DNA from 3 places in the Ensifer sp. PDNC004 genome. Region 3 is predicted to be linked to each of the others. Evidence: predicted binding sites of a transcription regulator. Region 3 holds the regulator's gene; each other region holds the start of a gene.
The links. The regulator PhoB, encoded in region 3, activates phosphate uptake and scavenging genes when phosphate is short. The targets are predictions, from matches to a motif close to TGTCATNNANCTGTCAT.

Region 1 (9,580 bases), 690 kb from region 3:
TCGACATTGTGAATGGTCTGCTCGGGCAGCTGGCGACGGCGATCCGGGCGGCGGCGGCAGTGGCGCTGGTCGCTTCCGTGCTGGTGCTGGCCGGCGCGCTTGCTGCCGGCAACCGGGCGCGCGTCCATGACGCGGTCGTTCTGAAGACGCTGGGGGCAACGCGGGTGACGCTCATCAAGGCGTTCAGCTACGAATACGCGATCCTCGGTCTTGCAACCGCCGTTTTTGCGCTGTTTGCCGGCGGTATCGCCGCCTGGTTCGTCGTCAGCCGCATCATGACGCTGCCATCGAGCTTCCTGCCTGACGTGGCGATCCTGACGGTTGTGGCGGCGCTGGTGATGACGGTCGGCATCGGACTTGCCGGTACATGGCGCATTCTCGGGCAGAAGGCGGCGCCGGTCCTGCGCGAACTTTGAACGGGCCGAGTTAACCGTAAATCCCTATTGCACCGGACTGAATCGGTCCGGTGAAACGGAATCCGGGAGTGCCGGGTCTTGTGTGCAGCGGGTTTCGGCATCATATTTGTCCACAGGCATGCTGGAGCTCCGCAGCGGCGCCTGGGCGTGGAAGCTCATCTTCCAGGGCGATACTCGCCGCCCGACACCGTAACATCCACCGGAGCTTGAATGAGGAAACAATGGCTGATCTGAGAAATTACCAAACCCGAATGTCGCCCGCCGGCGCTCAGGCGGGTGCCGTGATTGACGAAGGCCTTCGCGCATACATGCTGAAGGTCTACAACCTGATGGCGCTTGGTCTGGCGATCACTGGCGTCGCGGCCTACCTGGCCTTCCAGATGGCGTTTTCGGATGGCCAGCTGACTGCCTTCGGTGCTGCGATCTACACGAGCCCGCTGAAGTGGGTGGTGATGCTGGCGCCGCTGGGACTCGTGTTCTTCATGAGCTTCCGCATCAATAGCATGAGCGTTTCTGCCGCGCAGACGACGTTCTGGATCTATGCCGCCCTGATGGGCCTGTCGCTGTCGTCGATCTTCGTGATCTACACCGGCCAGAGCATCGTTCAGACGTTCTTCGTGACCGCCGCTTCGTTCGGCGCCCTGTCGCTTTACGGCTACACCACGAAGAAGGACCTGTCCGGCATGGGCTCGTTCCTGATTATGGGTCTGTTCGGCGTCATCATCGCGTCTATCGTCAACATCTTCCTCGGCTCTTCGGCGCTCGCCTTCGCGATCAGCGTGATCGGCGTGCTGATCTTCGCAGGCCTCACCGCCTACGACACGCAGAAGATCAAGGAAATGTACTTTGAAGCCGATGACAGCACCGTTGCCGGCCGCAAGGCGATCATGGGCGCGCTGACGCTCTACCTCGACTTCATCAACCTGTTCATGTTCCTGCTCCAGTTCATGGGCAACCGGAACAACTAAGTCTGAACAGCGGACGGAAAAGGCGGCTTCGGCCGCCTTTTTTGTTTCTTGAAGCAGCTTGAAAGCGTCCGGGCTCCGTGGGAGTGAAAGGACGACGAAACCTTGGGATCAAGTCTAAAGCCATGTCCCTGACCCTGCGCGACGCCACCCTGGCCGATCTTCCCGTCATCACCGAGATCTATCGCGAATCCGTGTTGCACGGCGTTGCGACCTACGAGATCAACCCGCCATCCGAAAAGGAGATGCGGGCCCGGTTCGAAACGATCATCGGCAACGGCTACCCTTATATGGTCGCGGTAGACGAGGGCGGGACGATCATAGGCTATGCCTACGCATCCGGTTTCCGCACGCGCACGGCCTATCGTTTCCTGGTCGAGGATTCCATCTACCTGGCGCCGGAAGCCCGCGGCAAGGGCGCCGGCAAGGCGCTGCTGGTCGAACTCGTCCGGCGTTGCACGGAGCTCGGCTTCCGCCAGATGGTCGCGGTGATCGGTGGTGCCCATCCAGCCTCGATCGCCGTACACCGGTCGCTCGGCTTCGAACTCCAGGGCACGATGAAAGCGACCGGCTTCAAGCACGGCCGCTGGCTCGACACGACGATCATGCAACTCGCGCTTGGCGAGGGACAGGCGACCGACCCGCCGGAAGACGTCTATCCGGACACGCTCTACCAGTGATCGTCGCTTGCTGAAGGGTCTCGGTCGGCGAAGTGCGCTCGCAGCGCGGTAGCCAAATCGGGCCGTTGCCGCCTGTGACGTCGGCGTGCGTCCTGATGGCACCCTTTCCCGGGTGGTCAGGTTTCCACCAGCCTCAGCACCTTGTCGAACACCTTGAGCACCTGGGCGAGCTCGTGGCCGCGTTTCAGGATCGTGCCGTGAATGTTCAGCACGCTATAGGCGCCCTGTTTCGCGGCCAGTTTCGGGTTCTTCTCGATCCGGTAGAGCGGCATTTCGCCCGAACGCTTGAACACCGAGAAGACCGCGCGGTCCCTCAAGTGGTCGATGGCGTAGTCCCGCCACTCGCCTTCGCCGACCATGCGGCCGTAGACCCACAGGATCTGGTCCAGTTCGCGGCGATGGAAAGTGATGGGGGGAGCGTTCTTGGCGTTCTTGTATTCGTGAAGATCGACGACCACTTCGGAAGTGGTCTCGCGCTGATGGCGCGCCTCGCCTTGCGGCAAATCCGGCTCATCGGTCATCGGCAATCCGGCCTTCTGTTGTGACAGAACGATTACAGTGTGCCTGACACGAGCCGAAAAGCAAGCCGGAAGCCATGGGACGGTGAGGTCATTTCTTGCCTCTGCCCCATTTCAGTCAAACCGGCGCCCCAATTCATCGCAAAACTCGCGGGCGCTGACGGACAGAGTCGTTGCCACCGTATGTCCGGTCAGATCGTCATGCTGCGGGAGTTCACCGAACGCAGTTATGGCCGGTTCGGTCCGGTAACTTCGAACCCTCAGCCCCAGCCCCTCGATGCTGCCGGGCCGAACCAACCCCTTGGGCTTCGCCGTCCCTACAATTTGCCCTGAGGGCCGGCGAGCACGGCCGCAGCGCCGATGATGGCGCCCGGCGTTTCCTTGTCCTTCATCGATTGCAGCAGGATCGCGCAGCCGCTGTTTCCGGGGCGCTCGGTCAGCACCGTCGCCGGCAGCGTGAAGGTCGCAGGCTGGCCGTCCCACATGCCGATCGTCTGAATGTCACGCACCGCATGCCAATAGGGGACTTCCTTGCCGCTGTTTTCCCCCTTTTCCATCTTCACGATCTTGGCGCGATCGAAATAGACGACGACGACATTGGCCTTGCCGATACCGCTGCCGACGGTGATTTGGATTTCTTCACCAAGGATCTTGGCGTCGACGGGAACGGCAAGCCCCTTGCCTTCCGCCTTCATCGTTTCCAGCCGCGTCTTGATTGCCTGCAGGTTGCCGCCGTTCAAATGGTCGCGGCCATTCAGGATCGCCTGCGGCGTGTAGACGCCGTTGCGACCGAGCATGCGCGCATAGGCATATTGCCGCTCGGTGTTTTCCTTCGATGCCAGCGTGTCGGCCCAGCCGAGATAGTTCCAGTAGTCGACGTGATAGGCGAGCGCCACCACATCGCCTTCGTCGACCAGCGACTTCAGCGCCGCATCCGCCGGCGGACAGGACGAGCAGCCCTGGCTGGTGAACAGTTCGACAACGCCCTTGACCGCCTGTTTCTCCTGCGCCACGACGGGTGTAGTGGCGGCTGCGAGCAGCCCGAGAGCCAGCGCAACAGGACGAATGAAAGAACGGTCTGCGGATGTCATGGCGTCACTTCGTTACCGGCCGTCGGCCTACTCCTTGTGGGGGAGTTCACTACATACGACGCCCCTGCATCAACGGGAAGTCACGTTGGAGTGAGGTGGCAAGTGAGTGCGATCCAGCAGCCGGATCGCGGCAGTTGCACCTCAAAGAAAGAGCCGGGGCGCCTGTCGGCGTCCCGGCTCCAGAGCCTTGTCTGCGCTCGCGCGATTAAGCGGCGAGGTCGCGCAGAACCGTCTGCAGGATGCCGCCGTTGTTGACGTAGGTCACTTCATCGAGCGTATCGATACGGCAGACCAGCGGCACGTCCTTCACGCTGCCGTCGCCATAGGTGACCTTGGCAACGCGCTTTTCGCGCGGCTGTACGTTGGCGAGGTTTTCGATGGTGACGATCTCATCGCCCTTGAGGCCCAGCGATTCCCAGGTCGTGCCTTCCTCGAAGACGAAGGGAATGACGCCCATGCCGACGAGGTTCGAGCGGTGGATACGCTCGAAGGACTGCGCAATGACGGCCTTGACGCCGAGCAGGTTGGTGCCCTTGGCAGCCCAGTCGCGCGACGAGCCGTTGCCGTATTCGACGCCGGCGAAGATGACGAGCGGAACGCCCTCTTCCTTGTACTGCATGGCGGCGTCGTAGATCGACATCTCTTCCTTCGACGGATAGTGGATGGTGTAGCCACCTTCCTTGCCGTTCGGGCCGAGCATGTGGTTGCGGATGCGGATGTTGGCAAACGTGCCGCGCATCATCACCTCATGGTTGCCACGACGCGTACCGTACTGGTTGAAGTCGGCAACGCCGACGCCATGACCGATGAGGTAGGCACCAGCCGGCGAGGCAGCCTTGATCGAACCGGCCGGCGAAATGTGGTCGGTGGTGATCTTGTCGCCGAAGAGACCAAGCACGCGGGCGCCCTTGATGTCGGAGATGCCCGAACCGGACTTGCCCATGCCGACGAAGTAGGGCGGGTTCTGGACGTAGGTCGAACCATCGTCCCAGGCGTAGGTCTGGCCCGGAGGAACCTGAACGGCCTGCCAGTTTTCGTCGCCCTTGAACACGTCGGCGTACTTGGTCGCGTAGAGTTCGCGGGTGACGTACTTGAAGATGAACTCCTGGATTTCCTTGGAGGTCGGCCAGATGTCCTTGAGGAAGACCGGCTTGCCGTCCTTGTCTTCGCCGAGCGGCTCGCTGGTCAGGTCCTTCTGGACGGAACCTGCAAGCGCGTAGGCGACGACGAGCGGCGGCGAGGCGAGGTAGTTCGCCTGGACGTCCGGCGAGATACGGCCTTCGAAGTTACGGTTGCCCGAGAGAACGCCGGCGGCGATCAGGCCCTTGTCGTTGATCGTCTTCGAGATCGGCGCCGGCAGCGGGCCGGAGTTGCCGATGCAGGTCGTGCAGCCGAAGCCGACGAGGTTGAAGCCGAGCGCGTCGAGGTCCTTCTGCAGGCCAGACTTGGCGAGGTATTCGCCGACGACCTGCGATCCCGGTGCGAGCGAGGTTTTGACCCACGGCTTGGACTTCAGGCCCTTGGCGACCGCGTTGCGGGCGAGAAGGCCGGCAGCGATCAGGACCGACGGGTTGGAGGTGTTGGTGCACGACGTGATCGCAGCGATGGCAACGTCGCCATGGCCGAGATCGAAATCGGTGCCTTCGACGGCGTAGCGGTTCGAAAGCTGGCCCGGCTTCTTGTAGTCGCCTTCAAGTGCGGTGGCGAAGCCCGAGGCGATGTTTTCGAGCGGGATGCGGCCTTCCGGACGCTTAGGACCAGCCATGGCCGGAACGACGTCGCCGAGGTCGAGTTCGAGCGTGTCGGTGAAGACGAGCTCGGAACCGTCACCGTCGCGCCACATGCCCTGCGCCTTGGAATAGGCTTCGACGAGAGCGATGCGGCTCTCTTCGCGGCCGGACATGGTGAGGTAGTTGATGGTTTCGCTGTCGACCGGGAAGAAGCCGCAGGTCGCGCCGTATTCCGGGCCCATGTTGCCGATGGTGGCGCGGTCGGCGAGCGTCATGTTGTCGAGGCCCGGGCCGAAGAATTCGACGAACTTCGAGACAACGCCCTTCTTGCGCAGCATCTGGACGACCATGAGCACGAGGTCGGTCGCGGTAACGCCTTCCTTGAGCTTGCCGGTCAGCTTGAAGCCGATGACCTCGGGCAGAAGCATGGAGACCGGCTGGCCGAGCATCGCGGCTTCCGCCTCGATACCGCCGACGCCCCAGCCGAGAACGCCGAGACCGTTGATCATGGTGGTGTGGCTGTCGGTGCCGACGCAGGTATCCGGGTAGGCGGTGATCTCGCCATCTTCTTCACGGGTCCAGACGGTCTGGCCCAGATACTCCAGATTGACCTGGTGACAGATGCCGGTGCCCGGAGGCACGACGCGGAAGTTCTTGAATGCCTGCTGGCCCCACTTCAGGAAGCGGTAGCGCTCGCCGTTGCGCTCGTATTCGAGTTCGACGTTGCGGGCAAAGGCGTTCGGCGTGCCGAATTCGTCGACGATGACCGAGTGGTCGATGACGAGGTCGACGGGAACGAGCGGGTTGATCTTCTCCGGGTCGCCGCCGAGCGAGACCATGGCGTCGCGCATCGCGGCGAGGTCGACGACGGCCGGAACGCCGGTGAAGTCCTGCATCAGCACGCGGGCCGGACGGTAGGCGATCTCGTTTTCAGCCGTGCCCTTGTCGTTGAGCCAGGCGGCAATGTTCTCGATGTCCTTCTTGGTGACGGAGCGGCCATCTTCGTTGCGCAGCAGGTTCTCGAGCAGAACCTTCATCGAGTAGGGAAGCTTGGATACGCCGGCGAGACCGTTCGCCTCAGCCTTGGGCAGGCTGTAATAGACGTAGTCCACACCGTTGACGGTGAGCGTGGAGCGACAATTGAAGCTATCTAGGGACTTGGACACTGGATAATACCCCGTTCCGTCTGATCGCCAAAAACTGACGTACGAACGCCCGAGCGCCTGTGAAGCGCGAATTGGGATGCGGGTGCGGCCATTTCCGCTGTCCGTACGTGGAAAATCATTCCATGTTCGGCGCTAGGATGAAATTCACGCCGACCGCTGGCGTGTTGGCCGCCTTATAGATAATTTCTCCAAAACGTGCCAGAGCAACGAAGGTCGAAAGGGGACTTTTTTTGCCCTGCGACAAAGAGAGTGAAGGGAAGCTGATAGTTCATGCGCCTCATGGCTGAAGGGTTGAGCGCGAAGCGCGGTGAGGATCTGATTTTTAACGATATTTCCTTTGTTCTCGGCGCCTTCGAAGCCCTTGTCGTGACAGGCCCGAACGGGTCGGGAAAGTCGACTTTGCTGCGGGTTCTGGCGGGGTTGTTGAGGCCCGAAAGCGGGCATCTGAAACTTGAGAATGCCCCCCCGGAAATAGCCCATCCATCCGAGATCAGCCACTATCTCGGACACCGCAACGCGATGAAGCGCGAACTGACCGTCGCGGAAAATCTCTCCTTCTGGCGGGACTTCATGGGTGATTCACCAGGAGGGAAGGGCGCGACGCTCACCGAGGCCGTCGAAGCGGTCGGCTTGCCGGATATCGCTCATCTGCCCTTCGGCTATCTCTCGGCCGGACAGCAGCGGCGCATGGCGATGGCGAAGCTGCTCATTGCCTATCGGCCGATCTGGATCCTCGACGAGCCGACAGCAGCCCTTGACGCCGGCGCCGACCGGCTGTTTGCCGACCTGGTGAAGGCGCATCTTGGCAAGGGCGGCATCGTCATTGCGGCGACCCACCAGCCGCTCGGGCTCGACCGCACGAAGGAACTGCACATGACGGGGTTCGAGCATCTGGCGGGAGACCACTGGCATGATGCATAGGGACGCGATGCCTGGACGCCCATTGCCGGAAAACGCGCCCGTGCCCAGCCGGACACTGCCGCTATGATCGCGCTCTTCTTCCGCGATCTCAAGCTGTCGATCCGCGCCGGCGGCGGGGCGATGATCGGCGTGCTCTTTTTCATGACGGTGGTGGCGGTCATTCCCTTCGGCGTCGGTCCGGACCTGAACCTGCTTTCGCGCATCGGACCCGCCATTCTCTGGATTGGGGCGCTGCTCGCCTCGCTGCTCGGACTCGACCGGCTGTTCCAGGCCGAGCGCGACGACGGCTCGCTCGACCTGATGCTGATGCAGGAAACGCCGCTGCTTGCCACCGTCTTCGTCAAATGCGCGGCCCATTGGGCGGCGACCGGCCTGCCGCTGGTGATCGCCTCGCCGTTGCTCGGGCTCTTCATGAACATGAGCGAGATCGCCATCGGCGCCACCATGCTGACGCTTCTGATCGGCACGCCGGCGATCACCTTCATCGGTGCAGTGGGTGCTGCCGTTGCCGTGTCGCTGCCGCGTGGGGGGCTGCTGGTATCGATCCTGGTGCTGCCGCTGGCGATCCCGGTGCTGATCTTCGGTGTCAGCGCCGTCTATGCGGCGATCGAGGATCCGGCCCCGTTCCTGCCGCCATTGATGATCCTTGCGGCGATCACCCTGTTCTTCGCCGTCATCGGCCCGGTCGCCGCCGCTGCCGCCCTTCGGCACGCGTCCGATTGACGCAATCGCGCCAGAACGGGCGAAAGTGTTTGCGGCGTTCCCATGGATTTGGCGCTAAACTGTTCAGATCGAACACATTTATGGTCCGCGCTCCAACTCGATCGTGATCGGGCGATTGACGCGGATCAATTGCAGCCGGGCGCCTTAAGCGTTAAAGAGCCAACATGAGCGAAAACAGCCTGGCCATCCGCAAATTCAGCGATCTCGCCAACCCGACGCGGTTCCTGGCGCTGGCCGACCGTCTGCTGCCCTGGCTCGCCGGGCTGACGGCGCTGTTCTTCGTTGCCGGCCTCTGGCTTTCCTTCACGACGGAAGGCGACTACCAGCAGGGCGAGACGGTGCGCATCATGTATGTGCACGTGCCGGCCGCCTGGCTGTCGATGATGTGTTATTCGGTGATGGCGCTCGCCGCCCTCGGTACGCTCGTCTGGCGCCATCCGCTTGCCGACGTCTCCTCGCGCGCAGCAGCGCCGATCGGTGCCTGTTTCACCTTCCTGGCGCTCGTCACCGGCTCGCTCTGGGGCAAGCCGATGTGGGGCACCTGGTGGGTCTGGGACGCGCGGCTGACCTCGGTCTTCGTGCTGTTTCTCATGTATCTCGGGTTGATGGCGCTCAACCGCGCGATCGACGATCCCGCCCGGTCCTCCAAGGTTTCGGCCATTCTGGTCCTGGTCGGCTTCGTCAACATCCCGATCATCAAGTTCTCGGTCGAATGGTGGAACACGCTGCACCAGCCGGCGAGCGTCATGCGGCTCGACGGGCCGACGATCGATCCGGAGTTCCTGCGACCGCTGATCGTGATGGCGATCGCATTTACGCTGCTGTTCTTCACGCTGCACATCGCCGCCATGCGCAACGAGATCCTGCGCCGGCGCGTGATCGCGCTGAGGCGGCTTGCCGCGCGTGCGGCCGGCCGGGGAGCCCGCACGAAATGATGAGCCACGCCGCCTACGTCTTTACGAGCTACGGGATTGCGACGCTGACGGTGCTCGGGCTGATCGCCTGGGTCGTCCTCGACGGTCGCGCCCGCCGTCGCGAACTGGCTGAACTCGAGGCTTCCGGCATTCGCCGACGCTCGGCCGGTCAGGGCCCGGGAGAAACGCCATGAGAAACATCCCCGCTCCGCGCGGAGAGGAGCGCAAGCCCGGGCCGATGCGCTTCGTGCTGGCGGCGTTGCCGCTGATCATCTTCGCCGGGCTTGCAGCGATCTTCTGGAGCCAGCTCAACTCCGGCAAGGACGTGAGCGAAATCCCCTCGGCGCTGATCGGCACCAAGGCCCCGAAGCTCGACATGCCGGTGCTCGAAGGCGCGACCCGTGACGGCCAGCCGATGCCGGCTTTGACCGATCAGGCGATCAAGGGCAAGCTGAC
Region 2 (9,580 bases), 1.6 Mb from region 3:
TAGCAGCAGGCGGGCGGCGATCGGCTGAGCGCGCTCGAAAACAGCGCGGTCGGCGTCGACGCGCGCGACACGGCATTGGCCGTCGAACCGATCGAGCGTTCCCATCTGGCTCATGAACCAGCGCAACATGGCGCCTTCGCTGATTTCCGTCGGCTCCAGCGGACGGATCTTCTTGCGCGCCCGCCCGCCATCCGCATCGCGCAGAAGCTTGTAGGTCAGGAGCTCGGCGATGAAGGCCGCGGCGGTGTTGCGGCTGGCGCCGCCGGTCTCGTGGATGAACTTGAGGAGGCGTGCGGTCGTTATCCCGGATTCGGGATTGCCGGGCTCGCGCTCGAGGTGAAGGGCGTAGACAGCCTGGCTGAGGGTCCATTTCTGGTGGGAGGCAACAAGGCGGGCGATACGGGGAAACGTGTCGTAGGCGGCCATCAGGTCGCGCGCGCTCGCCTGGAGCACGTTGCGCAATTCCGGATGACGAAGAAAACCTTCCGCTGTGAAGGTGAGCGAGCCATCCCGCGCAGCACCTTCCTGCTCTGCCACCACCCGCATCTGCTGCGCACACCCCCAATGCTCGCGCGGCCCGCCGAGGGCAGGGAACTCTATGAACCCCGCCGGCCAGCTGCCACTCAGCTGTACCCTTCTAGCAGGGCTACCTTGTGCATAACGTGTCAGCAACTGAATTTGTTCAACGGGGCGTTGACGGTTGCCGCCGAGCGCCCCGTTGAAGGGACTACTGCACCAGCACCGGCGACTGGCACTTGACGCCGGTGACGCGCACATCGGCCTCGCCGACCCGCACGCCGACGAGCAGCAGAAGGTTGTACAGCAGATCGTCGACCGGCTTGGTGACGGCTCCGAGCGTCTGGGCCAGTGCCTGCTGCACGATGGTCGGGCTGCCGAGCGTCAGGAACAGAACCTGGATGTTCAGGTCGAGATTGTTGAGGAGCGTTTGCGTCGTCGAGGTCAGGATGTCTTTGGTCGAGACGGTCTTGATCGACCGGGCCGCAACTTCGGACGGGCTGAAGCTCAGTCGCGTCGGCTTGAGGTTCTGCGCCTCGACATGGGCGAGTGCATCGATCTTGACCACCAGCGCGTCGACGAGCTTGGCTCTTTGCACCCGGGCGTCGGACGAGAAGTTCGACAAGACGGCCGGATCGACGTCGCCGACGGCGATTTCGGCAATGCCGGGCACTGCGTCGACGCTGACCGAAGCATTTTCAGGCGTGCCGCCATAGCATCGGATATCGGCGAGCTTGGCTTCCGCATAGGCGAGCTCGACATAGATCGGCAGGCGGATGCGAATGCCGGCAAGGGCAGCCAGACCGTCGACGTTGACTTCGACGGCAAGGCGGGTCTGGGCCGTGCGTACCGCCGCACCGGGCGTGCCGAGGCGATGGCTCGGCGTTTCGACCGGTGGCTCGCCGATTGCGAGCTTGACCTTGGCAGATGCGATCCCCGGCAGGCCAGCCACTGCATTCAGCGCGATCTGGTTTTCGCCGTTTGCAATCGCGGCGGCGGCTGAGACGATCTGCAGCGCGCTCACCCGCATCGCCCAATCGGAGCCGGCGTCGATCTGCAGGCTCTTCTTCGGGTCGAGGTTGAGGATCTGCGCGAGCGTGAAGGTGCTCTTGTCGCTGGAGGTCGAAAGCTCGATGCTCTTGAGTGCGGCCGTGACCGTCCCGGACAGGCCCTGGACGAGCCGCATGGAGGCAAGCAGCTGCGGCATTGTCAGGTTTGCCTTCAGCACGTCCTCATAGGAGGCCGCCGTCAGGTTGAGCCTGGTCGCAATGATCTTCAGGAACGGCTGGATATCGATGTCCGCGTCGATGAGCGCCTGGTAATCCATCACCTTGAGCGAGATCGTCGTTCCGAGCATCTGCCCGAGGATTGAGTTGAGCAGCCCGTCATTGAGGCTTGCAAGGCGTGAGCCGACGGAGAAGGCGGCAATCTTCGAACTGGCTGCCGTGCCGTAGACGCTGAGGTCCGGCGCCTTGGTGAAGATCGAGGCGAGGAAGATGTCGCCCTTCCTTTCGAGCATGACCTGCACGGCATCCGTGGGCGTTGCGTCCTTGATGAAGCGCTGGCCGGCATCGACCGACGGATCGGGAACGTAGCGCCCGCGCGTCACGGTTGCGACGCCGTCAAGCTTGGCGGTGTTGATGTCACCGGGCGGCAAGGTCTTACCATCGATGGTCAACAACCCGTTCGGCGTCGACACGCCGTAGTTCAGGCCATTGTTGGCGAAGTGGTTGAGCACGGCCTTCTCCGCGGACGAGACGTTGGCCGCCGCCGCGATCGCGGCGAGATCGACCGTCGACTGCATTTCACGCTTCTGGACGGTGAGGTAGCCGTAGTCGATCGCCAGCGCCATGGACGTGATGACCAAGGGCATGGCCAGGGCGGCCGAGACGCCGATGTTGCCGCTACGTGCACGGGCGAGGGAGCGCATGGGATTCCACAGCATATCAGACCCCTCCGATGCGGATGGTTGCAAAGCGCTCGATCTGTTCGCTCGGCATGGCGAAGGTGAACAGGTTGAAGATCGGCAGGTCGCCGGCGTCGTATTTGATCCGAACGGTGAACTGGTTTGCGTTGTTGGCGTCGTCCTTGACGGTGACGGTCATGCGCGACGACTTGATGAAGGCCTGATCCATCGTCGTGCGACGGATATAGTCGGTCGCGAGCCGTTCACGCTCGGTTTCGGAGAGGCCGGCAATGGCCGTGCGGGCAGCATCGGCGGCGATCTGCTGAATGGAATGGGCGGCACTCAGATAGACGCCGTATGCGATCAGGGTCAGCACGCACATGAAGAAGAGCGGTGCTATTATTGCAAATTCGATCGCAGCGGCCCCGTCTCGGCCACCTAACAGGCGCTTGAAATTGGACATTGCAGCATCTCCGCGTACCCACGTTGCTGTATTTTTCGAATGTCCCTGCACCCCTAACGTGATCCTCAAATATTAATTTTTTCATACTCCGATAAGTTGTTGAATCCCAAGGCATTTCGTGATTGTTGCAAAATGTGTATTCAAAGTTGAATTAGGGTTTATGAAAATGAGCTAGTTTTCGCCCTGCTGCGACGCCTGCGCGCGCCCCTTGTGCGGGCTCTGAGATGCGCGCAAAGGCTGCCGGTTATGTCGCCGGCAGTGAGTGCAGCTTGGGCCCGTATCCGATCACTGCTGTGCGGGCGGCGCGCGGTAATGTTCGAGCTGACGGTTGAGCGCCGCCAGGTCGGCGCGCAGTTCGGAGATCTCGCGCAGCAGCACGTCGTCGACCTTGTGATGCAGCGCGATCAACTCGACCTCCGATTTGAGATTGACTTCGTAATCTTTCGCCGCGGCGAAGCGGTCGCGCTCGGCCTGGCGGTTCTGCGACATCATGATCACCGGCGCCTGCAGCGCGGCGAGCATCGAAAGCACCAGGTTGAGGAAGATGTAGGGGTAGGGATCAAACGCTCCGGTGATGAGCAGCACCGAATTGATCACGACCCAGCAGACGAGAAAGCCGCAGAAGCCGATGATGAAGCTCCAGGAGCCGCCGACGCGGGCGATATTGTCCGCGAGCCTTTCGCCGAAGGAGAGCCCGGCCGTAAACGCCGCGTGGGAATCCGTGGAAAGCGTCCGGCGATCGCGGGCGTGGGCGAGGATGCGGGCCTCGATCTCGCCCAGCTCGCTGATCGGCTTGCCGAAAAGCTGTTTCGAAATGTCGTTGAAATGCGGCATGGGGATCTCCGGTGTTGGCCGGATAAATCTAGGGCATGTCGCGCAAAAGTCCGCAGCGGTTTTGCTTTGCCCGCGTGCGAACCATCAAAAGCTTAAGGCATGGGGGGAATTCAGGCGTCAGCCAATACCGCCATGGCGGAAGGCGCGAAGCCGGACCGGGTGCGACCGGTCCGGCTTCTTGTTTCAGTGGGTTTCGGCAGCGCTTGCGAACAGGTCCGCGTGCGACTTGAAGAACCGGTCGGTCGAGAAGCGGTCGCCGAACATCATGTCGTGCTGCAGGAAGCGGTAGTCACGCAGCAGTGCCGGCACCTTCGGCTGGCGCGACCATTCGGCGACTTCCTTGCCGTTCTTGCGGATCAGCATGTAGCGGTCGACAACGCGGTACTGGTCGTACACCTTGCCGAGGAAACCGGTATAGTAGGGGTGCTCGTAACCGGACTGCTTGAGGATCTGGTAGGAGAGGAAGGCCGGGCTGATGGTGCCGACGTTCTTCTTCGGACCGGTCTTGTTCGACCAGACGACGAGCGGCGTTTCATGCTGCGCCTTCATCTGCTCCTTCGAACCTTTGCGTTCCGCCGTCACGCCCTTCATGAAACCGGTGCTGGTATAGACGGTGTTGAGCGGTGGCAGGTGGTCGCCGAAGAGCACGATGACCGTTTCGCGGTCGCGGTTCTTGGCCCAGTCCATCAGCTTCTTCAGGCTGTCGTCGGCTTCCTTGATGCCCTGGGCATAGGTGGCAAGCACCTGGCGGTCGGCTTCCGGCAGGTCGCCTTCGACCTTGATGGTGTTGTTGGCGTAGCGGTTGGCCTCATAGGGGCCATGGCCCTGGAGCGTGACGGCGAAGAAGAAGAACGGATCGTCCATCGCGTCGGCCTGGCGGATGATCTCGTCGGTCAGAGATTCGTCCGAGGCGAAGATGCCGCGCTTCTGCATCGGCGGCATGTTCTCTTCCGACTTGAACATGTCGAAGCCGAAGGCCTTGTAGACGGCGGTCCGGTTCCAGAACCAGCTCTGGAACGGATGGATGGCGCGCGAGACATAACCTTCGCCACGGAAGAAGGTGGCAAGCGACGGGATCGGATTGCGGATGTACTGCTGGTACGGGATGCTGCCATAGGGCAGGAACGCGTTGGAGAAACCGGTGAGCGCCTCGAACTCGACGTTGGCGGTCATGCCGCCGAACTCCGGCGAGAAGACGTTGCCCGACTGCATTTCGCGGATCGTCGGCATCGGATCTGGCGACAGCTTGACGTTCGGCAGGCGGGTCGGATCCCAGAAGGATTCGCTCATCAGCACGATGACGTCGGGCTTGCCGCGGTGCGAGGTGCCGGCCGGCAGCGGCTTCACCGGGATGCGGTCGATCGCGTCGGCCATGTAGCCGGCGGGCGCGCTGACATTGGCCATCGGCAGGTTGATGGCAAAGGCGAGCGCAAAGCCGTTGTGCTTATAGTTCTCGGTCTGGTCCCACATGATCGGGATGACCTTGAGGCGATCACGGATCCAGGAGAACTGGTTGTAATCCATGATGTTCCAGAAGGCGACGAGCAGCGGCAGCGCGAAGGCGAGGCGGGCCATGCGCTCGCGGGTCGTGAGCTTCGGGAAGGTGCGCCAGGCAAAGCGCAGCAGAAGGGCGATGCCAACGACGGCGACGACCAGGCCGACAGCGATGCCGACGGCCGTCCAGGGGCGGTCCTTCACCAGAACCGGCATCAGTTCCATGATCTGGCGACCGAACAGGAAGTCGGTCGGATAGAGCGGGTCGGACAGGAAGACCTGCTTCTGCTGGCAGACGACGGCGGGGATGATGGCAAGCGGCGCAATCACCACGGCCGACTTGTGCTCGCGACCGAAAATGCCGTCGACAGCGAGCAGGATCAGGAAGAAGGCGCCAACGGTCGTCAGCGCCGGGCGCGTCGGATCGAGCATGTAGGCGATGCTATCGGCAAGCGACTGACGCACGATCAGTTCGACGAGGAATACCAGAACGGCTGCGACGAAGAGGGAGAAGAATGCGCTGCGGGTGGCCGCGAGCGTCTTGGCGTGCCGTGTGGCGAAGCCCGGTCTATCGACATAGACACGTGAGCCTCTCGCAACCGCGGAATCGATACTGGCCAACATATTCTCCAATTTCATAAATGCGTCGTGTAACTGTCATACGCCCGTCATTTTGAACAGGGGATGAATGGTTTCTTAACGGACATGGAGGGTGGCTTTTCGTGGCGTGAAGCCGCGCGAACAGCCCAGCATAAGGACCGGGAAAAACAGAATTTTTCGGTTTTTTTCGTGTCGTTGCGATTGCCTGTGGGTATTTTCCCGCAGATTGCGCTAAAGAACATTGCGAAAGTCAGCTGCAATCGTTCAGGACAGACCGACAGGCCCGCTCATGACCGCCCATAAAAACGCCCCTTCGCTCCTTCGCATCGCCATTGCCCAGCTCAATCCGACCGTGGGCGACATCGCCGGAAACCTGGCCAAGGCGCGTGAGGCGCGCGCCGACGCGGCGCGCCAGGGCGCCGATCTCCTGCTTTTGACGGAGCTGTTCATTTCCGGCTATCCGCCGGAAGACCTCGTTCTGAAGCCGGCCTTTCTGAAGGCGTGTCTCCAGGCCGTCGAAAAGCTCGCTGCCGAGACGGCCGATGGCGGTCCGGGCGTCATTATAGGCTTCCCGCGGCTGGCAAAGACCGGCCGGCACAATTCGGTAGCCGTGCTCGACGACGGTAAGGTGATCGCGGTCCGCGACAAGGTCGACCTACCGAACTACGGCGAGTTCGACGAGAAGCGCGTGTTCGATCCGGGCGAGATGCCGGGGCCGGTCAATTTCCGCGGCGTGCGCATCGGTATCCCGATCTGCGAAGACATCTGGGGCGATCTCGGCGTCTGCGAGACGCTGGCCGAAAGCGGTGCTGAAATCCTGCTGTCGCCCAATGGCTCGCCCTACTATCGCGGCAAGGTCGACGTGCGCCATCAGGTGGTGCTGAAGCAGGTGATCGAGACGGGCCTCCCGATGATCTACGCCAACCAGCTCGGCGGCCAGGACGAGCTGGTGTTCGACGGCGCCAGCTTCGCCTTCAACACCGACAAGTCGCTCGCCTTCCAGATGAGCCAGTTCGAGGAGGCGATCTCGATCGTCGAATGGAAGAAGGGCGACAGCGGCTGGCATTGCGAGCACGGCCTGAAGTCGCGCCTGCCGGAACGGGAGGAGGCGGACTACCGCGCCTGCATGCTCGGCTTCCGCGACTATGTGAACAAGAACGGCTTCAAGAATGTGGTGCTCGGCCTTTCCGGCGGCATCGACTCCGCCATCTGCGCGGCACTTGCCGTCGATGCGCTCGGCGAGGAGCGGGTGCGCACGGTCATGCTGCCCTACCGCTACACTTCGCAGGAATCGCTGAAAGACGCCAAGGAATGCGCCGAGGCGCTTGGTTGCCGTTACGACATCGTGCCGATTTCCGAGCCGGTCGAAGGGTTCCTCAGCGCTCTCTCCGATACGTTTGAAGGTACGGAGTCCGGCATCACCGAGGAAAACCTGCAGAGCCGCACCCGCGGCACTATTCTGATGGCGATCTCCAACAAGTTCGGCTCGATGGTGGTGACCACGGGCAACAAGTCGGAGATGTCGGTCGGCTACGCCACGCTCTATGGCGACATGAACGGCGGCTTCAACCCGATCAAGGACCTCTACAAGATGCAGGTCTACACGATCTCGAGCTGGCGCAACACCACGGTTCCGCCGGGCGCGCTCGGTCCTTCCGGCATCGTCATTCCGCAGAACATCATCGATAAGGCGCCTTCGGCCGAGCTTCGCCCGAACCAGACGGACCAGGATTCGCTGCCGCCCTATCCGGTGCTCGACGACATTCTCGAATGCCTGGTGGAAAAGGAAATGGGAACGGACGAAATCGTCGCTCGCGGCCACGACGAGGCGACCGTTCACCGGGTTGAGCATCTGCTCTACATCGCCGAATACAAGCGCCGGCAATCGGCGCCGGGCGTCAAGATCACCAAGAAGAACTTTGGCCGCGACCGCCGCTACCCGATCACCAATCGCTTCCGCGATCGGGGCTAGGGAGTGGACACCCGCTCCGAAGAGACGGACGGCCGACAGGGCCGTCCAGAATTTACGGAGGAGGAAATCCGGCTCCTGCGACTGTGGTCGGCGAGCGACGTTTCGGCCGGCCGGCAGCTTTCGGCGCAGGTCGGCTATTTCGCGACGCCTGCGATCTTCGGGACCTATGGCCTTGCGACGGGGAGCCTCACTCTCGTCGGCGTTGCCTTCATCTGCATCCTGCTCCTGCTGGCCTGGGGTCTGCTCACCACCTGGCGGGATCGGCGCGATTCCATCCTGATGCAATCGGTCTGTTCCAAGGCGTTGGCGACGCTGCCGGTCGGTGAAGACAAGAGATAGCGGCCATATCCGGGGAGAAGAGCATGCGCAGTTCCGTCGAAATCCACGACATCTTGACCGGCAAGACGCGGGTTGTCTGGCAGACGGACAGGCTGGTCGAGGCGCCAAACTGGTCGCGCGACGGTGAGCATCTGATCATCAATGGCGACGGCAGGCTCTATCGGCTTAGTCTCGATGGATCCGAACCGGTGGAGATCGACACCGGCTTTGCCACGCTCTGCAACAACGATCACGGCCTCTCGCCGGATGGTAAGACAATCGCGATCAGCGACAAGACCGAGTTCGGAAAATCGGCGATCTATCTGCTGCCGGCCGAAGGCGGCACGCCGCGGCTCGTCACCCGCAACCTGCCGTCCTATTGGCACGGCTGGTCGCCCGACGGGAAAACCCTGTCCTATTGCGGGATCCGCGACCAAGTCTTCGACATCTACACGATCTCCGTCGATGGCGGCGAGGAGCGGCGGCTGACCCATGGCGAGGGCCGCAACGACGGGCCGGACTGGTCGGCAGACGGCGAATGGATTTATTTCAACTCCAGCCGTACCGGACAGATGCAGATCTGGCGGATCCGCCCGGACGGACGCGACGTCACGCGGATCACCGACAGCCCCTATGGCGACTGGTTCCCGCATCCGTCGCCTGATGGTAAGCACCTGCTGGTGCTTTCCTATGACGGCGATGTCTTCGATCACCCAAGAGACCTCGATGTTCGCTTGAGGCTGATGGACATGGACGGCGGCAATGCCCGCATCCTGTTCGCGCTCTTCGGCGGGCAGGGAACGATCAATGTTCCGAACTGGGCGCCCACGGGCAATCGTTTCGCCTTCGTCCGCTACGAACCGGAAAGCTGACCGCGCTGGACAAGTATATCGGGACCATGCTAGCGATGCGGTCGTTCGCAGGGCGCATCCGATCCGCGGGAAGGGCGAGGCCCACCTGTCTCACTGAACTTGGTTGCCACACCTCTTTTCAGTCTGTGGGCGCGGATACCGGACGTGAATGAAAGGAGGTCTTTCATGATCACGCGCGATCTTTCCGCGAACATTACCCTCGATACGATCCGCAAACAGGCCAGGGCTTTTTTGAAGGCCGTCAAGGCTGGGGATGCCAGTGTTAGGCAGCGGGCGCTTCCCTACTTCTCCGAACCGACCGCAATGGGCCTTCAGGATGCCCAGCTGGTGCTGGCCCGCGAATTCGGCTTTGCCAGCTGGACGCGGCTGAAGCGGCATCTGGAGAAGGCCGAGAGCGGCACGCCGTCGACCGAACAGGTCGCAAACCGGTTTCTTGCTCTGGCGACGGTCTCCTATTTCGGCGACATCGCCGCCGATCCCGAGCGGTTCTCTCAGGCGCTCGATCTGCTCAAGGAACATCCTGAGATTGCCGGGGACAGCATTCACGTGGCCGCCGCACTCGGGGACGCCGCGGCGATCGACCGCTTTCTCGATGGCGACCCGAA
Region 3 (9,580 bases):
GGTGTACTCGTCTTCGTCGAGCTTCTTCTTGTAGGGATAGTCGTCGGAGGAAAAGGACGCGTCGTCGATCCACTTCGGCAACTCGGGATTGTCGATGTCGAAAACGCGGCTCTTGCCGTCGATCACGAGTTCCACTGCGCGGTTCTCACCCTTGTCCGCCGTTTCCGTCAACGCCATCGGTTCGCCCTTTCGGCTTGGCGCACGGGCCCGAAAACCGGCCTCGATCATCGGAAGGATCATGCGCGTTTTCAAACTTTCGGACGCGCGCCTGCCGTCTGATGAAGAAGGCGCTCGCGACCCGATTTCGTTGGAGGAGGCCATAATTGCGTTGCGGATTCAAGCCGGTCGTGAAAATCATGTCATGAAGTATCGCTATTCCTCGACCATTTTGGTCCGGGAGGAAAAGAAAGTGATTCACGAGGATGTCGAGGTGGACGGTTCGAAAGCGTTCTGGCGGAACCTGGTTCCGCGACTGAAAGCAGAGCGCTGGCTGCTGGGACTGACCGTGCTGCTGGCGATCCTTGCGACCGTCGCGGGCATTCATTTCCTCATTGTCCTGCCCTTCTGGATCGTTCTCGTCGCCGCATTGCTCAACCGTAGCGCGCCGGCCTCGGTGATCCTGAGCCCGGCCAAGGCGGTGGTTGCTGCCGGCCCGGCGAGCGATCCGCTCGTGCCGGCATTGAACGCACTCGACATGCCGGTACTGGTGATTGCCGCCGACGAGACGGTGGTCTTCCAGAACATCGCCGCCGAGAAGGCCTTCGGGACCATCCCGCCAAACACCTATCTTGCCGCTCGGGTGCGCTCGCCCGGCATCCTCGACATGGTCCGCGAGACGATGGCGACCGGCAAGGCGAACCAGATCGAGCATAACGAGCAGTTGCCGTCCGACGCCGTCTATGTGGTGCGCGTCGCTCCGGCTGAGATTCCGGGCGACGGGCCGGTCAAGCGGATCTTCCTGCTGACCTATCGCGACATCTCCCAGGCGCGCCGCATCGACCGCATGCGCTCTGACTTCGTCGCCAATGCCAGCCACGAGCTGCGCACGCCGCTGGCATCCTTGCGCGGCTTCATCGAAACGCTCCAGGGCCCGGCGCGCAACGATCTGAAGGCGCAGGAAAAGTTCTTCGGCATCATGCACGAGCAGGCGACGCGCATGAGCCGGCTCGTCGACGATCTGCTGTCGCTGTCGCGGCTGGAGTTGCGCTCGCATATTGCGCCAGATGATCCGGTCGATCTGGCGCCGCTGCTCGGGCATGTCCGCGACAGCCTGCTGCCGCTGGCGAAGGATCTGGATGTCACTGTCTCGCTCGTCGTGCCGGACAAGCCCGTGGTCGTCCGCGGCGAACGGGACGAGCTCATCGAGGTCTTCGAGAACCTGATCGAGAATGCCTGCAAGTACGGCCAGGAAGGCAAGAAGGTGGATGTCACCTTGCGCGGCGGCGAGGGCGGCGAGGCTGAAGTCGTCGTCAAGGACTATGGCCCGGGCATTCCGGCCGAACATGTGCCGCGCATCACCGAGCGGTTTTACCGGGTCAATGTCGAAGCCAGCCGCTCGAAGAAGGGCACCGGCCTTGGCCTTGCCATCGCCAAGCACATTCTTACGCGCCACCGCGCCCGCCTCCTCATCCATTCCGAGGTCGGTAAAGGTACGACTTTTACGGTCCGCTTCTGACATATTGGCGCGGGAAAACCCGGAGCCTTTCATTTTTCATTAGCGTTTTCAATGACATGAGCTGTCATAAATGTTTCGTCAAACTGACATAAAAGGTGTGGCCATCGGCAGCTAGTTAGGGGCAGCCGATAAGACGGCGAAGAGCGCTGCAACGCTTGGCGCACACCAACACAAGCCCATTCCGGGAGAACTTTTATGAAAGCTCTTAAACTCACTGTCGCGGCGCTGGTAGCTTCGGCCGCATTTGCCGGCGCAGCCGCCGCTCGCGATCAGGTTCAGGTCGCTGGCTCCTCGACCGTTCTTCCCTACGCCAAGATCGTCGCCGAGACGTTCGGCGAGACCTTCCCTGACTTCAAGACCCCGGTCGTCGAATCCGGCGGCTCCTCCGCTGGCCTGAAGGAATTCTGCAAGGGCGTCGGCCCTGATACCATCGACATCGCCAACTCCTCGCGCAAGATCAAGGACAGCGAAGTCGAGGCCTGCAAGGCCGCTGGCGTCACCGAAATCCAGGAAGTGAAGATCGGTTATGACGGCATCGTCTTTGCGACCGACGCCGGCAATGCCGACCTCGCCCTGAAGCCGGAAGACCTCTACAAGGCGCTCGCTGCTGAAGTCGTCGTCGACGGCAAGGTCGTCGCCAACCCCTATAAGAAGTGGTCCGAAGTCAACGCCGCTCTGCCGGCCGTCGAAATCGCCGCTTACATCCCGGGCGAAAAGCACGGCACCCGCGAAGTCTTCGAAGAAAAGATCCTCGCTGCAGGCTGCAAGGACGCTGGCGCCGTTGACGTGATCAAGGCAGCCGTTGCCGATGAAAAGCAGCAGCACAGCAAGTGCGTCGCAGTCCGCAAGGACGGCATGGCTGTCGACATCGACGGCGACTACACCGAAACGCTCGCTCGCATCGCTGCCAACAAGAACGGCATCGGCGTGTTCGGCCTGTCGTTCTACGAAAACAACGCCGACAAGCTGAAGGTCGCGACCGTCAACGGCATCGTACCGTCGACCGAAACGATCGCTTCCGGCGAGTATCCGGTTTCCCGCCCGCTGTACTTCTACGTCAAGAAGGCACATCTCGGCGTTATCCCGGGCCTCAAGGAATATGTTGAGTTCTTCCTCGACGATCAGATGATCGGCCCGGAAAGCCCGCTCGCCGAATACGGCCTGGTTGCCGCTCCGGACGCTGAGCGCGAAGAAATCCGCAAGGCTTTCTCTGCCGGCAACATGCTCTGATAATGACAAGCCCCGGCGCGATGTCTTCGCGCCGGGGCATGCCTTCATTCGATTTGCCGGCACCCATGACGGGCGATGCCGGGGAGACGTGCGGATGAGTACTTCGCTCCTTCTTTTGCTCATTATTGTTATTGGTTTCATTGCTTATTTTGCAGGCCGCGCCCGTTCGCTGGCGCAGTCCGGCGGCAAGCTCTCCAACCTTCATTCTCTGCCGGGCTATCACGGTAGCTACGTCGCCATCTGGGCGATGCTTCCGGCCGCACTCGTTCTCGGCACCTGGCTGTTCGCCGCTCCCGTGTATATCGACGGAAGCACGCGCGCGGCCTTGCCGGATACCGTCCAGAGCCAGGGCCCTGCCGCCGTGCAGCTCGCGCTCGGTCAGGTCAAATCCGTTGCCGGTGGCCTTCTGCGCCTGAGCGGCGAAGAGCTCGCAGCCCTTGAGGGCGGCTCCGCCAATCTTCGCGCGACGCTCGCGTCCAAGGGTGTTGCCCTTGCTGGCGAAGGCGATCCCTACATGGTCACCGTCGCCAAGCACTTCAACGCGATGACCGCGACCAACCGCTGGCTGATGACGGTCGCCGTTCTGCTGATCGCGATTGCCGGCGGCGTCTACGCCATCCGCAACGTCGCGACCCGCTTCCGCGCCCGCAACCAGGTCGAGCGGGTCATTCTCGGCTCGCTGATCGTCGCGTCCTCCATCGCCATCCTGACGACGGTCGGCATCGTCGCCTCGATGCTGTCGGAAGCCGGCCGCTTCTTCACCATGGTCTCGCCGTTCGAGTTCTTCTTCGGCACGGTCTGGGATCCGCGCTTTGCGGCTGCCGGCAGCGGTGGTGCTTCGGGCCAGTTCGGCCTGATCCCGCTCCTCGCCGGTACGCTCTATATCGCCTTCGTCGCCATGCTCTTCGCAGTGCCGATCGGCCTCTTTGCTGCGATCTACATGGCGGAATATGCAAGCCCGCGCCTGCGCTCCACCGCAAAGCCGCTGCTCGAAGTGCTCGCCGGCATTCCGACCATCGTCTACGGTTTCTTTGCGCTGGTGACGGTTGGTCCGTTCCTGCGCGATATCTCGGCGCAGATGAACGGTCTCATGACCGGCAACTACCAGAACTTCATCCAGGCACAGAGCGTGCTGACGGCCGGCATCGTCATGGGCATCATGCTGATCCCGTTCGTGTCGTCGCTGTCGGACGACATCATCACCCAGGTGCCGCGCGCCCTGCGTGACGGCTCGCTCGGCCTTGGCGCCACCCGCTCAGAAACGGTCAAGAAGGTGATCCTTCCCGCCGCTCTTCCGGGCATCGTCGGCGCGTTGCTGCTGACCGCCTCGCGCGCCGTCGGCGAGACCATGATCGTGGTGCTGGCGGCCGGTGTCGCGGCCCGCATGCAGATCAATCCTTTCGAGCCGATGACGACGGTGACTGTGAAGATCGTCAACCAGCTGACGGGTGACCTCGAGTTCACCTCGCCGCAGACGCTGGTGGCCTTCGCGCTGGGCATCACGCTCTTCGTCATCACGCTCGGCCTCAACATTTACGCGCTCTACATCGTGCGCAAATACCGGGAACAGTACGAATGACCGACATCGCTTCCCCGACCGTCCGGATCTCCGCCCGTCCCGCATCCGCCAAGCGCGATATCGGCATCAAGCGTCGCTATGCTGCCGAACGCCGGTTCCGCTTTTACGGCATGGCCGCGATCAGCACCGGTCTCTTCTTCCTGGCATTGCTGCTGTGGACCGTATTTTCCAACGGCTACACCGCCTTCCAGCAGACGACGATCACGCTGCCGATCGAGTTCACTGAAAAGGTCATCGACCCCAAGGGCGAACGCGCAACCGACGGCAAGGTGCTGATGACCGCCAACTATCCGCTGCTGGTGCGCGATGCGCTCGTCAAGCAGCTCGGCATCGACGCCACCAAGCGGCCGCAGGTCAAGCAGGCGACCGACATGGTTTCCGCCAGCTCCCGCACGCTGCTGCGCGACATGGTCGTCGCCGACCCGTCGATCATCGGCAAGACGGTTCCTGTCACGCTGCTGGCCGAAGCCAACATCGACTCCGCCTTCAAGGGCCAGATCGATCTCTCGGTCGATGAGGGCAAGCGCAAGGTCAAGGACCAGCAGGTCACCTGGATGAACGAGCTGGCGAGCGCCGGCATCCTGAAGAAGAGCTTCAACACCGGCATCTTCACCTTCGGCGCCTCCAGCCGTCCCGAAGCGGCAGGCGTCGGCGTCGCTGCCCTCGGCTCGCTCTACATGATGCTGATCGTGCTGGTGCTGTCGCTTCCGATCGGCGTCGCCGCCTCGATCTACCTCGAGGAGTTTGCGCCGAAGAACCGGCTGACCGACCTGATCGAGGTCAACATCAACAACCTCGCGGCCGTTCCGTCGATCGTCTACGGTCTCCTGGGCCTTGCCGTCTTCATCAACTTCGCCGGCATGCCGCGCTCGGCAGCCGTCGTCGGCGGCTTCGTGCTGACGTTGATGACGCTTCCGACGATCATCATCGCCACCCGTGCGGCGTTGAAGGCGGTCCCGCCGTCGATCCGCTCGGCGGCCCTCGGTCTCGGTGCGTCGAAGATGCAGACCATCTTCCACCACGTGCTGCCGCTCGCCATGCCCGGTATACTGACCGGCACCATCATCGGTCTTGCCCATGCGCTTGGCGAAACGGCGCCGCTGCTCCTGATCGGCATGGTTGCCTTCGTTGTCGATTTTCCCGGTTCGCCGATGGAACCGTCGACGGCGCTGCCGGTGCAGATCTACATGTGGGCCAACGAGGCGGAACGCGCCTTCGTCGAGCGCACCTCTGGCGCAATCATCATTCTTCTCATCTTCCTGGTCGTCATGAACCTTGGAGCCATTCTGTTGCGACGTCGCTTTGAGCGCCGCTGGTAGTGAGGTAATTACTATGAACATCATGTCAGAAGCAGCAGTCGAGAAGGCCCTGGATCAGAAAATGAACACCGTGCCCTACAAGATGATCGGCAAGGATGTGTCGGTCTACTACGGCGAGAAGCGCGCGCTTTTCGACGTCAACCTCAACATCCGCGAGAACACCGTCACGGCGCTGATCGGTCCTTCGGGTTGCGGCAAGTCGACCTTCCTGCGCACGCTGAACCGCATGAACGACACGATCGAGAACTGCCGCGTCACCGGCAAGATCACGCTCGACGAGGACGACATCTATGACCCGACGATCGACGTCGTCGAACTGCGCGCCCGCGTCGGCATGGTCTTCCAGAAGCCGAACCCGTTCCCGAAGTCGATCTACGACAACGTCGCCTACGGTCCGCGCATCCACGGACTTGCCCGCACCAAGGCCGATTTTGACGAAGTGGTCGAGACCAGCCTGCAGAAGGCCGGTCTGTGGAACGAGGTAAAGGATCGTCTGCAGGAGCCGGGCACCGGCCTTTCCGGTGGTCAGCAGCAGCGCCTCTGCATCGCCCGTGCGGTCGCCGTCAGCCCGGAAGTCATCCTGATGGACGAGCCCTGCTCTGCGCTTGATCCGATCGCGACGGCCAAGGTTGAAGAGCTCATCCACGAACTGCGCACGAACTTCACGATCGTCATCGTGACCCATTCGATGCAGCAGGCCGCCCGCGTTTCGCAGCGCACCGCCATGTTCCACCTCGGCAATCTCGTCGAGGAGAACGACACCGACAAGATGTTCACCAATCCGGATGACCAGCGCACCCAGGATTACATCATGGGCCGCTTCGGCTGAGGCCGCATAAGGCTGCAACAGTAACTGCAAAGCGCCCGTAAGGATCGACGATCATGTCCATGCATATCATGTCCGCCTATGACGAAGAACTGAAGTACCTGACGCGCCGCATCTCGGAGATGGGCGGTCTCGCCGAGCAGATGGTCGCCGAATCCGTTCGCGCGCTGGTCAATTCCGACCTCGCTCTCGCACAGAAGGTGATCTCGGACGACACCGTTCTCGACGACGCCGAGCGCCAGATCGGCGAGAAGGCGATCGTCACGATCGCCAAGCGCCAGCCGGTCGCCGCCGACCTGCGCGAGATCATGGGGTCGATCCGCATCGCCTCCGATCTGGAACGCGTCGGCGACCTTGGCAAGAACACCGCCAAGCGCGTGATCGCGGTTGCCGGATCCGGCATTCCGCGCAAGCTCGCCCGCGGCCTGGAGCACCTGGCAGAGCTTGCTCTCGTCCAGCTCAAGGAGGTGCTCGACGTCTACGCTTCGCGCTCGCCTGAGAAGGCCAACAGCATCCGCGAGCGCGACGAGGAGATCGATGCGATCTACACCTCGCTGTTCCGCGAGCTTCTGACCTACATGATGGAAGATCCGCGCAACATCACGCCCTGCACGCATCTTCTGTTCTGCGCCAAGAACATCGAGCGCATCGGCGACCATGCGACCAATATCGCTGAGACGATCTATTACATGGCGACGGGCGCCCAGCCGGAAGGCGAGCGTCCGAAGGATGACACCACGTCGACGCTGGGCTCGGTCAACGACTGAGCGCCAAGCGCGCCGCAAGCATGCATGCCCTTTGAAATCTGATCCGGTCGCGGCTTCGGTCGCGGCCCCGAGTTCCTGTATCTGAAGCACGCGGTTTTCGCCCCGCCTTTGAAATCGGCGGATGTGCTCCAGATTTAGAGTGTCTGAGCGCCGGCCGGGCCGATGAGCCCAAAGGCCGCCCGCGGTAAGGAGACGTTACCTGATGTTGCCAAAAATCGCCGTAGTCGAAGACGAAGAGGCGCTGAGCGTTCTGCTGCGTTACAATCTGGAAGCCGAAGGCTTCGACGTCGACACGATCCTCAGGGGCGACGAGGCGGAGATCCGGCTTCAGGAGCGGCTGCCCGACCTGCTTATCCTCGACTGGATGCTGCCCGGTGTTTCCGGCATCGAGCTTTGCCGCCGGCTGCGCCAGCGCCCGGAGACCGAACGTCTGCCGATCATCATGCTGACGGCGCGCGGCGAGGAAAGCGAGCGCGTCCGGGGTCTGGCGACCGGTGCCGACGACTATGTGGTCAAGCCCTTCTCGACGCCGGAGCTGATGGCGCGCGTCAAGGCGATGCTGCGCCGGGCAAAGCCCGAGGTGCTCTCGACGCTGCTTCGCTGCGGCGACATCGAACTCGACCGCGAGACCCACCGCGTTCATCGCCGCAGCCGCGAAGTGCGCCTCGGCCCGACCGAGTTCCGTCTTCTGGAGTTCCTGATGTCCTCGCCGGGCCGCGTCTTCTCTCGCTCGCAGCTTCTGGATGGCGTCTGGGGGCATGACATCTATGTCGACGAGCGCACCGTCGACGTGCATGTCGGTCGTCTGCGCAAGGCTCTGAACTTCTCGAACATGCCCGACGTCATCCGCACCGTTCGCGGCGCCGGCTATTCGCTCGAAAGCTGAGCGGTCTGAAAGTCGCCAACAAAAAAAGGGACCGATCGGCCCCTTTTTTTGTGATGCTGTCCGGCTTCTTAGCGGGCCCTGCGGCGCTCCCCCGACGGCTGGTAGGCCAGCCGCGCATGGAAGGTGCAGTAAGGCGAGGCTTCCGGGGAATCGTTGCCGCAGAAGTGAAACTCTTCCTTCAGCGGGTCGCCGATCGGCCACTTGCAGGTGCGCTCGGTAAGCTGGGTCAGCTCGAGGCGACGCGACATCGGCACGACAACGTCGGTCCGAGTGCTGAAATCCTGCTCGGCAACGAGATCGACTTCGATTTCTTCCTTGAGAACGACAGCGCCGGCCGCGCGTGCAACCGGGCGGGTCGAAACGCGCGAAGCGTAGTTCGGCGCGCGCGGTGCCGAAGTCGGGCGCTTCGGACGGGCCGCCGTCGTGGTGCTGCCACCGGCCTTGGCGCGACCTGGCAGGCTCAGGCGGTGAACCTTGCCGATGACAGCGTTACGGCTGACGCCGCCGAGCTGTGCCGCGATCTGGCTTGCGCTCAGGCCCTCGGACCAAAGCTTCTTCAGTTTCTCCACCCGCTCGTCAGTCCAGTTCATTTCTGCACTCTCCGTTCTCAGCGTTGGGGATGGCAGAATCCCTCACCGCACCCCGGCTGAACCCCGGGGTTGCAAACGCGATAACTCTTTTGGTGACTAGGTCCGCCGCATGCGTCTAGTAATTGAATGTTAACGTACTGACCGCTGGACTCTGTGGCAAGAGTCCCGGGAATCAGGCCGAATCGATTTCGTAGTTTTCCCCAACTTGCTCGGCCAGCGTTGCATTTTTGCAAGCCCTCCCGGACGATTTTTCTGCTGCCAGGAATCGACCCTTCATGTTGCGCTGCAAGGCTTGGTTTTGTTGACATTGCACCGCGAAATGGGAATAGTGCCTGCGCCGCCGAAAGGCGGCATTTTTGATTTTTATCGGCCCGCGTGAGGCGCGGGATCGATGTCGATCTGGAGTGAAGGAGAGCCTCGCATGACTGCAACAACGCCGCTTTACGATACCTACATGCGCGCGCCGTTGCGTTTCGAGCGAGGAGAGGGCGCCTGGCTGATCGCTGAAGACGGCACGCGTTATCTCGATTTCGGTGCCGGCGTTGCCGTGAACTCGCTCGGCCACGCGCACCCGCACCTCGTCGAGGCGCTGAAGGCGCAGGCCGACAAGGTTTGGCACCTGTCCAACCTCTATGAGATTGCGGGCCAGGAAAGCCTCGGTCGCCGGCTGACCACAGTGACCTTTGCCGACAAGGTGTTCTTCACCAA

Region 1: JVX98_RS23105 (DUF2794 domain-containing protein) is a predicted target of PhoB. The motif match lies at 2,603-2,619, and genes of this name have one in related genera.
Region 2: JVX98_RS11745 (LTA synthase family protein) is a predicted target of PhoB. The motif match lies at 5,869-5,885, and genes of this name have one in related genera.

What each region holds. Positions count from the first base shown of each region.
Region 1 covers NZ_CP070353.1:3,067,485-3,077,064, forward strand. Annotated here, with positions in the region: gene JVX98_RS23090 (ABC transporter permease) at 1-416, shown strand, start outside; gene JVX98_RS23095 (Bax inhibitor-1/YccA family protein) at 638-1,384, shown strand; gene JVX98_RS23100 (GNAT family N-acetyltransferase) at 1,507-2,061, shown strand; gene JVX98_RS23105 (DUF2794 domain-containing protein) at 2,178-2,582, opposite strand; gene JVX98_RS23110 (thioredoxin family protein) at 2,897-3,670, opposite strand; gene acnA (aconitate hydratase AcnA) at 3,876-6,566, opposite strand; gene ccmA (heme ABC exporter ATP-binding protein CcmA) at 6,837-7,487, shown strand; gene ccmB (heme exporter protein CcmB) at 7,551-8,210, shown strand; gene JVX98_RS23130 (heme ABC transporter permease) at 8,375-9,145, shown strand; gene ccmD (heme exporter protein CcmD) at 9,142-9,318, shown strand; gene JVX98_RS23140 (DsbE family thiol:disulfide interchange protein) at 9,315-9,580, shown strand, end outside.
Region 2 covers NZ_CP070353.1:766,645-776,224, forward strand. Annotated here, with positions in the region: gene JVX98_RS11725 (hypothetical protein) at 1-546, opposite strand, end outside; gene JVX98_RS11730 (TadG family pilus assembly protein) at 728-2,461, opposite strand; gene JVX98_RS11735 (TadE/TadG family type IV pilus assembly protein) at 2,463-2,885, opposite strand; gene JVX98_RS11740 (DUF1003 domain-containing protein) at 3,171-3,719, opposite strand; gene JVX98_RS11745 (LTA synthase family protein) at 3,903-5,834, opposite strand; gene JVX98_RS11750 (NAD+ synthase) at 6,103-7,785, shown strand; gene JVX98_RS11755 (hypothetical protein) at 7,789-8,124, shown strand; gene JVX98_RS11760 (TolB family protein) at 8,148-8,975, shown strand; gene JVX98_RS11765 (ankyrin repeat domain-containing protein) at 9,141-9,580, shown strand, end outside.
Region 3 covers NZ_CP070353.1:2,379,502-2,389,081, reverse strand. Annotated here, with positions in the region: gene ppk2 (polyphosphate kinase 2) at 1-177, opposite strand, end outside; gene phoR (phosphate regulon sensor histidine kinase PhoR) at 410-1,675, shown strand; gene JVX98_RS19850 (substrate-binding domain-containing protein) at 1,871-2,905, shown strand; gene pstC (phosphate ABC transporter permease subunit PstC) at 3,000-4,484, shown strand; gene pstA (phosphate ABC transporter permease PstA) at 4,481-5,803, shown strand; gene pstB (phosphate ABC transporter ATP-binding protein PstB) at 5,817-6,632, shown strand; gene phoU (phosphate signaling complex protein PhoU) at 6,683-7,396, shown strand; gene phoB (phosphate regulon transcriptional regulator PhoB) at 7,599-8,282, shown strand; gene JVX98_RS19820 (GcrA family cell cycle regulator) at 8,351-8,872, opposite strand; gene JVX98_RS19815 (aspartate aminotransferase family protein) at 9,294-9,580, shown strand, end outside.